DNA from 2 places in the Chitinophaga sp. 9-1-y genome. Region 2 is predicted to be linked to the other one. Evidence: riboswitches for the same ligand, from Rfam matches in the RefSeq annotation. Region 2 holds a riboswitch; the other holds the start of a gene.
What was found. A riboswitch is a leader RNA that binds a small molecule or an ion and turns the genes downstream of it on or off. The one in region 2 is predicted to bind cobalamin.
Positions count from the first base shown of each region.

Region 1 (5,706 bases), 210 kb from region 2:
TGGAAACAAGAGTGGTAGGATCAGATACCAACCCTTACCTCGCGCTGGCCGCCTGCCTCGCAGCAGGTTTGTACGGGATAAAAAATAAATTGTCACTGGAGAAAGAAGCTACCATTGGCAATGGGTACAAAGATACCAGCAATGGTGTATTACCTCAGAACCTTCATATTGCCACACAGCAAATGAAAGGATCTGCCCTGGCAAAAGAATTATTTGGCGCTGATTTCGTAGAACATTTTACCTTAACAAGAGAATGGGAATGGAAACAATACGCTAAAGCAGTCACCGACTGGGAACTTAAAAGATATTTCGAAATCATCTAAGCAGCAGCATATGGCATTTCAGTACAACTTTCCAACTACTATCCGTTTCGGCGCAGACGTTATCAAAGAATTACCGGCGTACCTGCAAAAAAACGGCCTTAAACGTCCCCTGATCGTTACCGACCCCACTGTGGCCGGCCTCTCCTTTTTTAAAGGCATTGTGGCAGACCTGCACGCCCATCAGTTGTCGGTAGAAGTATTCAGCGATATCCATAAAAACCCGGTAAAAAGCGACGTATATAAAGGTACCGATCAATGGGATGCCACGCAACGCGACAGCATCATCGGCATCGGCGGAGGCGCGGCCATAGATGTGGCCCGCGCCATTGTATTACGCATCCACCACCGGGAAGACCTGTTTAAATACGACGACCTCATTGGCGGAGATATCTACGTAACCAACGATGTACCGCACTTCATTACCGTACCCACTACTGCCGGCACCGGCAGCGAAGTAGGCAGGAGTGCTATCATTGCCGATGACGAAACCCATCAGAAAAAAATATTGTTTTCGCCTAAACTTATGGCTAAAATCGTATTTGCTGATCCCATGCTCACCATGGAATTGCCCGCCTTTATTACCGCCGCCACCGGCATGGATGCATTGACACATAACATGGAAGCATTCCTCGCAAAAAATCCACATCCCCTGTGTGATGGCATTGCCCTGGAAGGCATCTATCTCATTAATAAATCATTGGTAAAAGCCACTAACCACCCCGACATAGAAAGCAGAAGTAATATGCTGATGGCTTCTATGATGGGCGCCATCGCCTTTCAGAAAGGCCTCGGGGTGGTACATTCCCTGGCGCATCCGTTGTCGTCCTTACTGGATACTCACCACGGCCTCGCCAATGCTGTAAATATTCCTTACGGCATGCAATTCAACATTGCAGGTTTTGAAGATAAATTCCGCCGCATCGCCAGAACCCTGGAGCTGAAAGAAGAAACCGGTGCCGCCGTAGTGCAATACCTGTTCGATCTCAACAGCCAGGTAAACATTCCGCATCACCTCCGGGAAATCGGCGTAAAAGAAACACATATCGATACGCTCGCAGACCTGGCAGTGGCCGACTTCGCACATCCTAACAATCCTAAACCAGTTAGCCGCAAAGACTTCAAACAATTATATTTAAATGCGTTGTAGCTATGAAGAAAAAAATAGGGATCAGTTTAACGGAAGCCAGCGCCCCCAATTATCAACATTGGTTCACACCCGCGGAACTGGGCGAAGACCTCGAACTGGTGATCCTCTCTTATATCGACAATAACATACCCGATATTGCCACCTGCGATGGATTTGTGATGACTGGCGGGGTGGATGTATTGCCTTCTTATTACGGCGGCACTACTCCCTATCCACATCAGCCGGACCACTTTTCACCGGAAAGAGACGCATTTGAAAAAAAGATTTATGAATACTCGCAGCAACAGCACCTCCCGGTGCTCGGCATCTGCAGAGGATTACAATATATCAATATCCTGGAAGGTGGTAAAGTATATGAAGACATCGGCGAAGCCGCCAACAACATCCATAAAAAAGATACCGCCGATAAAATACACGACGTCACCATCCGTGAAAACACGCTACTGCACAGCATTACCGGCGTCACCAACGGGCAGGTTAACAGCGCACACCATCAGGCTATTCACCCTGACTACCTGGGCCGCAACCTGATGATCAGCGCTACCTCTGCAGATAATATCATTGAAGGCATCGAGTTTGAAGATAAAACCAACAAAGCCTTTATGCTTTGTGTACAATGGCATCCGGAAAGAATGCCCAACAAAGAAGCAAATCCGCTTTCGCAGAAAATAAAAGCACAATTTATTCAAGCTGTAAGAAACCATTAACCATGAAAATTATTAATCCGGCTACAGGAGCAACCATTAAAATCCTGCGTGACGACTCCTCCAACGTGCTGATGGATAAGTACATGTTTCTACGGGTAGGGCAAGTGCATTGGGCTGCTGTGCCTTTGACCGAACGCATAAAAATTATTGACAAGTTCAATGGACTGCTGGAAAAAAACATCGAAAAACTAGCCGCCATCCTCACGTCTGAAACAGGCAAGCCCCTGCAACAATCACGCAATGAAATCAATGGCGCCAGAACCCGCATACAGTGGATGCTGGACAACGTGGAAAAATACCTGGCAGACGAATGGGTAACGAACACGGATACACTAAAAGAAAAAGTAACGTACGAACCACTCGGCGTTATCTGTAATATTTCTGCCTGGAACTACCCCTACCTGGTAGGTGTTAACGTTTTTATCCCCGCCTTACTGGCTGGCAACGGGGTGCTCTACAAACCTTCTGAATACGCTACCCTCACGGCTTTGCAAATTGACAACCTCCTGAAAAGAGCAGGTGTAGAGGAAAACGCTTTTAAAGTAGGCATCGGTGGTAAATATGCCGGCGAGGAACTGCTGACCATGCGATTTGACGGCTACTTCTTCACCGGCTCCTACAAAACCGGCAAATACATCTACGAAAAAGTAGCACCTAAAATGGTGCCTTGCCAGATGGAGCTGGGTGGCAAAGATCCACTCTATGTAACAGACGATATCACCGACATTGCCGCAGTAGCCGCAGCTACCGCCGATGGCGCCTTCTACAACAACGGACAAAGCTGCTGCGCGGTAGAACGGATATACGTACACGAAAAAGTGTACGACGAATATGTAACCGAATTTGTAAAAGCAGTGCGCTCGTGGAAACTGGGCCTTCCCACCGACGAAGGCGTTTACTTTGGCGCCGTAACCCGGCCCGAACAACTGGAAGTGCTGGAAGCACAGGTAAAAGATGCCCTTACCAGGGGTGCTACCTTACTACTGGGCGGCAAGCGCATTGAGCATGATGGCAATTTCTTTGAGCCGACTATCCTCACGCACGTGCACAATAAGATGAAAGTGATGCAGGACGAAAGCTTTGGCCCCATTATCGGTATCATGAAAGTGCAAACAGATACAGAAGCTGTGGAACTCATGAATGAAACAGACTATGGACTTACCGCATCTGTATATTCCAACAGCCAGGAAAGAGCGGAAAATGTGCTGTCGCAGGTGAACAGCGGTACCGGCTATTGGAACTGCTGCGACCGCGTTACCGCCGGATTACCATGGGCGGGCAGGAAACATTCTGGTTTTGGCGCAACGCTATCGCATCAGGGACTGCGTGCTTTTACGAGAACAAAATCCTGGCAAATGAAGCAATAGCAGAAAGCAAAAAGCAGAAAGCAAAAGTGCTAAAGCACCTGTAAACAAAGCTATAATAGCGAATGATTAAAGCGAATATTATTTACGCTTAGATCATTCGCTATTATAGCTTTGTTTACAGGTGCTTTAGCACTTTTGCTTTCTGCCTTTTGCTTTCTGCTCCAATTCACGTACGTTTGCATCCACAATTGGTTCCCGCCGTAGGCGGGATTAAAAGGGAATCCGGTGAAATACCGGAGCTATCCCCGTAGCTGTGATCCTGCATTCATTTTCGAATGAATCGTTTTTTCCGGATACTCCATACCACTGTCTGCCTGCCGGCAGATGGGAAGGTTACCGGAAAAGCAGGAGAGCCAGAAGACCTGCCAGATGTGAGCAATCATTCAGCGCTTTCGGGTGAAAGGCCAGGGATGTAAGCCTAACGGCATATATTCTATTGTGTAAATTATTATTTACCCCAGGGCGCCTTATGCAGATGTACTAACATCGGCCTTTTTGATTTGTTGTTTTTTTTCCGGACTAATCATCCGGACAGGGAAAGGTATGTCATCAATCCAAACAATTATTATATGAAAAAACAGTTATTGTCCTCCTTATTTGTAGCGTTTGTCCTCTTAATGGCATCCTGTAAGAAAGAAGATGCACTCACCCCATCACCGTTACAAAAGCTGGATCTCAATGCTAAAACCGGCGTTACCGCTTCATTGATCACCGGTAAATATGCCAATGGTTTCTTTATTGCCAACGAAGGCTGGTTTGGGCATGGTACCGGCGACCTGCATTTTTATTCCTATAGCGGCGATAGCCTGGTGCAGAATGTGTATCAGCTGGAAAACCCCACCGGCGCATTAGGTGGTGCCTCCAACACCTTACAATTTGCGACCTTCTTCAACAACAAATTATACATCGTAGTGAAAGCGGGTGGTCCGTTGGTAGTGACCGATGGCGGCAGCATGGTAGAAACAGGTCGTATTACTACCCTGCCTGGCAACGACGGACATGCCTTCCTGGGCGTAGACAGTACCCGTGGCTTATTAAGCGCCAGCGACGGCGTATACCCGGTTACGTTACCATCCCTGGCAGTAGGCACTAAAGTAAGCGGCGTATCCGGCTATACCGGCGATATGTTGAAAACAACCAACTACATCTTCGTATTATCTCAAACAGATGGTATTGTAGCACTGAACCGCAGTACTTATGCAGTAGTAAAAAAATTCGGCGCAGCCAACCTCGCCTTTGCAGCTGGTAAAGATGGTGCGGTATATGCTACTACTGCTGACTCCCTGGTTCGTATTGATCCATCAACCCTGACCCGTACGGCCATAAAGCTGGGCTTCACGGTGCCTTCTCCATGGGGCGCATGGCGTCATGCCGGCATCAGTGCTTCTACACAGGATAGCGCTATTTACATTGTACGTAACAATAACTTTGCCGGTGGTACACAATTATATCGTTATGTAATTGGCAACGCTGCTTCTTTAACTACGCCATTTATTACCCTGCCTACCGGTCAGTATTTCTATGGCGCCGGTGCTGCGTATAACAAAGAAAAAAATGAACTGGTGGTGACTACCCTCAATGGATCTATGACCGGTAATATCAACCGCGTATTGATTTACGACGCTACCACTACTACCCTGAAAAAAACATTGACTTACAACGGCTGGTATTTCCCTGCTATGCCGGTGTTTCATGAATAAATCACAGGAGATACCAATAGAAAAGGCTGACGGAATCGTCAGCCTTTTCCATTATTGTTCAACACTTACTGTTTCCAGCAGGGAATAATGTACATCCGGGAGCGACTGCAATTTCTTAGCTGCCCATTCCGGCGTAATATCACGCTGCGGACTGGCCAGTAGCTCATATCCTACCATGAATTTCTTCACAGATGCAGAGCGTAGTAATGGTGGATAGAAATGCATATGCCAATGCCATTCCGGATGATCGCCGCTATTCACGGGCGCCTGGTGCATACCGGCGGAATATGGGAAAGATGTTTCAAAAAGATTATCATATTTGGTGGCCAGTATTTTCAATATCGCCGCCAATGCCTGCTTCTCTTCCCCGTTAAAATGCGTCATATCGGGTACATGCCGCTTGCTGACAATCATGGTTTCAAAAGGCCATACTGCCCAGAAAGGCACCAGCGCCACAAAATG
Region 1 covers NZ_CM197955.1:1,103,068-1,108,773, reverse strand. The annotation lists gene AC5ZC7_RS04400 (glutamine synthetase family protein) at 1-323, shown strand, start outside; gene AC5ZC7_RS04395 (iron-containing alcohol dehydrogenase) at 334-1,470, shown strand; gene AC5ZC7_RS04390 (gamma-glutamyl-gamma-aminobutyrate hydrolase family protein) at 1,473-2,177, shown strand; gene AC5ZC7_RS04385 (aldehyde dehydrogenase family protein) at 2,180-3,544, shown strand; cobalamin riboswitch at 3,717-3,928, shown strand; gene AC5ZC7_RS04380 (DUF5074 domain-containing protein) at 4,114-5,244, shown strand; gene AC5ZC7_RS04375 (UDP-glucose--hexose-1-phosphate uridylyltransferase) at 5,296-5,706, opposite strand, start outside.
Region 1: another riboswitch for cobalamin. It lies ahead of AC5ZC7_RS04380 (DUF5074 domain-containing protein); the one in region 2 lies ahead of metE (5-methyltetrahydropteroyltriglutamate--homocysteine S-methyltransferase).

Region 2 (5,706 bases):
GGGCGACAGTGGATTTATTGTGAGAAACATGTTCCACGATCAGCCCTACTATCCACAGTGGAAAGGTGATAGCATCACTTTCACCGGCACCAAACTTTCTGCTGCCAATGTTAAAAATACTTCCAGTGATCCAGGTTCCCCTTACTATGTAAGTCTTCCTTTCTCGTGGGGTTATTCAGATAACCTGAGCAATGATGACCCGGATGCAAAAATTAAAATCGACTGGGCAGTGGATAAAAATGGTAACCCGGTGAAGCTCTCCGGCGTTGACTTTATTAAAGTACATACTGGTCAGCGCGCAGAAGCAGGCTGGTTGGGAGAAATATCTACAGAGGTATTAGGTGTAAGAGATTTGAACTTAAAATAAACGATTCCCCATTTTCTATGTATAAACCTACCCTCAAATAACAATAGGCTGTATCACACCTGATACAGCCTATTTCTTTTTTTCCATTTAACTGTTGATGGGCACCGGGTGCTTATCATCTCCAATAGCCACCAGGCTGAAAGTGCCTGAAATAGCCTTCTCCCGGCTATCTGAGTACATCTCTTCTATATACAGCTCCACCAATACCTTCAGGCTCGTATTACCCACTTCCGTTACCTTGCCAATTAATTCCACGATAGTACCGGCAGGAATGGGCCGTGTAAAATCAATCTGCCCAGAGGATACCGTCACCATTTTTTTACGGGCAAAACGGGTAGCCGTGATGAACGCCACTTCGTCCATGAGCGACATGGCCGTACCACCGAAAAGGGTGTCGTAATGGTTAGTAGTACTGGGAAATACTGCTTTGAATATCCTGGTTTCTGAGTGAAGAATCTTCTCTTCCATTGTCATCGTGGTACTTTTTTATAGTGATTACAATACTGCCTTTTCTCTCATTACCTCCGCGGCTTTCACCATGTTAGTCAAAGCTACTTTAGTTTCCGGCCATTTACGGGTTTTTAATCCGCAGTCGGGGTTTACCCACAGGTTCCTGGCAGGCAGCGTTGCTACCGCTTTTTCCAGTAACGTAATCATTTCCGTAGCAGATGGCTGCCGCGGAGAATGAATATCATATACACCGGGACCTATTTCATTCGGGTATTTAAAGTCGGCAAATGCTTCCAGTAATTCCATTTGCGACCGCGAGGTTTCAATCGTGATCACATCGGCATCCATCGCGGCGATATGTTCAATGATATCATTGAATTCGCTGTAGCACATATGCGTATGGATCTGTGTTTCATCTTTCACACCACTGGCAGCAATACGGAACGCCTGTACGGCCCATTCAAGATAAGCCGCCCAGTTTTCCCGGCGCAATGGCAGGCCTTCCCGGATGGCAGGTTCATCGATCTGTATCACTTTAATACCTGCTGCTTCCAGTGCCACCACTTCATCCCGTATCGCCCAGGCAATCTGGTTGGCGGTAGCAGACCTGGGCTGATCATCCCGTACAAAAGACCATTGTAAAATGGTAACAGGCCCCGTCAGCATTCCTTTCATCAGTTTATTGGTGTGTGCCTGTGCAAAACGGCTCCAGCGAACCGTCATGTCTGCCGGGCGACTTACATCCCCGAAAATAACCGGTGGTTTTACACAACGGCTGCCATAACTCTGTACCCAACCATTTTTAGTAAACAGGAATCCTTCCAGTTGCTCACCAAAATATTCCACCATATCATTGCGCTCAAACTCGCCATGTACCAATACATCGAGACCAATTTCTTCCTGCCAGCGAATCACTTCTATAGTCGCTTTTTCAATGGCCGCTTCATAGTCTGCTACCGTCAGCTCACCTTTTTTCAGCCGGGCTCTTAACTGCCGGATATCATCTGTTTGCGGGAAAGAGCCAATGGTAGTGGTGGGAAACAATGGCAGGCCAAATTGTTGCTGTTGTATCGCCTGGCGCACGGTGAAGGCACTTTTCCGGCTGGCATCAGCTACTGTAAATGCTGCTACCCGGTGTTTTACTGCTTTACGATGAATCAGCCCGGAAACCGCACGTTGGCGGATCGCCTCCTCATTGGCGATTAATAAAGCCGTATTGCCGTGTATAATCTCCCGTAATTCTTTTATTTCCTGCAGCTTTTGTTTGGCAAAGGCCATCCAGTTTTTTATTTCGGGAGAAATAGCTGTTTCGTCATCCAGGTCACAAGGTATGTGCAGCAGGGAGCAGGAAGGCGCAATGGCTACCCGGTGTTCTCCTAATGCATGGATGGCACGCCGTATAAAAGTGAGTGAGGCAGCGTAATTATTCTTCCACACATTTCTGCCGTCTACTACTCCCAGTGATAGCTGTAGTGTGCTGTTTACAATGTCTGTCTGCAATACATCGTCCAGTTGTGCCGGGCAGCGTACCAGGTCCAGGTGCAGCGTTTGTACCGGCAAAGACAGTACTGTTGGCAGGTGTGCCCCGTAGCATTCAAAATAAGAAGCCAGCACAATATGCAATTGCGGGAACGCTGCATGTATCTTGGTGTAAGTGCTGATGATGACTTGTAACGCTTCTGCAGACAAATTAAGCGATAAGCAGGGCTCATCCAGTTGTACTACGGTGGCGCCGGCAGCGGTAAGTTCATGCAGTACTTCCAGGTATACCGGCAGTAATTTATCTATCAGCGACAAGCGGTTAAAACCGGCTTCTTTCTCTTTACCCAATAACAGAAAAGAAACAGGTCCCAGCAATACTGGTTTGACTGCGTATCCGGCTTGCTTTGCTTCCTGGAATTGATCCACCACTTTACGGGAAAACAGCTGAAACTCCTGTGCGGCAGTGAACTCCGGAACAATATAATGGTAATTGGTATCAAACCATTTGGTCATTTCCATGGCGGTGATATCGTCTCCATCACGTTGATACCCTCTGGCCATAGCAAACAACAAGTCTGTTTCAGACAATTGTTTGGTGGTAAGGGTATGATAACGGGCGGGAATAGCGCCGGTCATCAGGGAAGTATCCAGTACCTGGTCGTAATAAGAAAAATCGTTGCAGGGAATCCAGTCAATGCCCGCCTGTTTTTGCAGCTCCCAGTTTTGTAAACGGATGCCTGCGGCTACTTCCTGTAATGCAGTAATCGTAATGTTGCCTGCCCAATAGCTTTCACAGGCCTTTTTTAATTCACGCCGGCTACCTATCCTCGGATAGCCTAAGTTGTGGATAATCATTGCAAATGATTTAAAAGGTGATACTTGATGTTCACGCTCTTGTACCTACTATGCAATGCTTTAACGGGAGAGAATAAGAGAGGAGAAGACTGTCAGCAATTATTTTCACAGGCAGCTCCATAGCCGGCTCTTTCCACAAAGATGCCTGCCATATTATGCCTGTTCTAAAAATTACTACAATCAAAACCTGACCTGCCTCAATCCGCGAAAGCAGCGTCAAAGTGAAATAAAGGCAGGTCTCCTGGCTCGTTTCGCCGGTAAACACCTTCCCATTCCGGAGCGGAACAGTGGCATATTGTTTACCGGTTGCAGACTAATTAGCTGCTCAAAACTTACAGTTGCGGGACAGCCTGTGATTTACACACAGTTCCCTTTTAATCCCGCCTTTCGGCGGGAACCATTACTTGCTTCGATGGTAATACGTAAAGAACAGCGGCGAAGATAGTAAATCCCCGCAACTATCAAATTATATCCACGAGGAGTTTGTCTTACCCAGGATTAGACTGATTATACTGATTATATTTTTTAAGATGATATCTTTTAAAAATATAATCAATCAAAAAAAATATAATCAGTATAATCAGTATAATCCTGGATAAAGACAACCTACGTGACAATCCCCAAAAATTCCGGAAAAATTTATCGCCAATTGCTTATTTTAGCTTTAAATACCAAGCCAGTGGGTAATGAAGAAGCGGTTCTGTTGAAGAAACTGCAGCAAGGGGATGCAGCAGCTTATATTACATTATACAACCAATACTACCCCTCACTTTACACCTACATACTCCATTTTGTTAATATCCCTGCTTTCGCTGAAGACGCGCTACAGGAGGTATTTATAAAAATTTGGGAGATCAGGGAACGTATCAATCCGGAATTGTCCTTCAGTGGATACCTGTATCGTATTACCCGAAACCAGGTATTCAAATCATTAAAAAAGATTGCCGCCGATGAAGCCCTGCGCTTACAGGTAATGCAGGAATTACAACGGCAGACCAATGATGCGGACACCAGCCTGATATGGAAGGAATATGAAGCGCTGTTGCTGGAAGCCATCCGTCAATTGCCTCCACAGCGGCAAAAAGTATTCAGGCTATGCCGGGAAGAAAGCAAGAGTTATGAAGAAGTAGCCATAGAACTGGGCATTTCCCGGAATACGGTGAAAGAACATATGGTCATGGCCATGAAAAGTATCCGCTTTTATTTCTATACCAACGCAGATGGGCTACTTCCCATCTTCCTGCTATCTGGTTTTATGATAACCAGGTCGTAGCAAAAAAAATATTTTCATCCCCACCCACCCTACCAGTCGTTTTCAGGATAGTATAGATATGTCCAGAGAAAAGAACGACGCTTACTACCAGGAATTACTCCTCCGTTGGCAACAACGGACCTGTACGCCTACGGAGGCCCTTGAGCTAATGGACTACCTGCGGCAGGATATTTCCAACCGCACCCTGCTAAATGAATTACAGGCCGCGTTCCGGCAGATAACACCAGATGCAGCACCTCCGGCCTCCGATGCGGGCGATAGGGTCAGGAAGGCGCTTTTAAAACATATACAGGCAACTCCTGTGGCACCGGTGCAACAACGGGGAAAATACCGCATGCTTAAACTGGCGGCAGCAGCAGCCATCCTGCTGGCTATTGTCATTCCGGCTACCTCCCTGCTACGAAATGATCGTCAACCTGCCGCCCCGGTAGCCCATATATCAGCCCCGGTGCCAGCAACAGCAGAACGCCACAAAGCAGTACTGACCCTGGCTAACGGAGAAAAAATTGTTCTGGACGAAAAAGGCATGCAGCAACTCGCCCAACAAGGCAACAGCAACATCCGGACAAAAGACGGACAACTGATATACGAAAAAACAAACGGCCAAACAGCCACCTCTCTTTATAATACACTCACTACCGCTGCCGGCGAAAGTTACCCACTGGTACTGGCCGATGGCAGCAAAATATGGCTCAACGCCTCCTCATCCATCCGTTTCCCCGCCACCTTTGCCGGCGATGAGCGCAAAATAACACTGACCGGCGAAGCCTATTTCGAAATTGCACACGATGCCCGCAGACCCTTCCGCGTACAGGTAAAACAAATTACGGTAGACGTACTGGGCACCCACTTTAACATCAACGCCTACAATGACGAGGCTACTATCAATACCACCCTGCTGGAAGGCGCCGTGAAAGTCAACAGCGATAAAGGCAGCCTGCAACTGGCGCCCGGTGAGCAATCACAGGTAAACAACAACGGCAGCCAGAAACGGGTAACCGGTATTAATACCGACGAAATTGTTGCCTGGAAAGAAGGCTACTTCCGGTTCGAAAGCGCTGACCTGACTACCGTATTAAAACAATTTGCACACTGGTACGACCTGGAAGTTGTATATGAAGGTCCGGTAAAACCAAGGAAATTCTTTGGTATGATCAGCCGCCGAAGCCCGCTCGTGAATGTATTAAAACTATTAGATGCCAACAATGTAGCGTATAGCATAAACGGAAAAAAACTGATTGTCAAAGGAGAAGAATAACCAATTACCGATTAGCAAGTG
Region 2 covers NZ_CM197955.1:1,309,511-1,315,216, reverse strand. The annotation lists gene AC5ZC7_RS05270 (hypothetical protein) at 1-367, shown strand, start outside; gene AC5ZC7_RS05265 (hotdog domain-containing protein) at 455-835, opposite strand; gene metE (5-methyltetrahydropteroyltriglutamate--homocysteine S-methyltransferase) at 863-3,154, opposite strand; cobalamin riboswitch at 3,369-3,571, opposite strand; gene AC5ZC7_RS05255 (RNA polymerase sigma-70 factor) at 3,804-4,427, shown strand; gene AC5ZC7_RS05250 (FecR domain-containing protein) at 4,486-5,685, shown strand.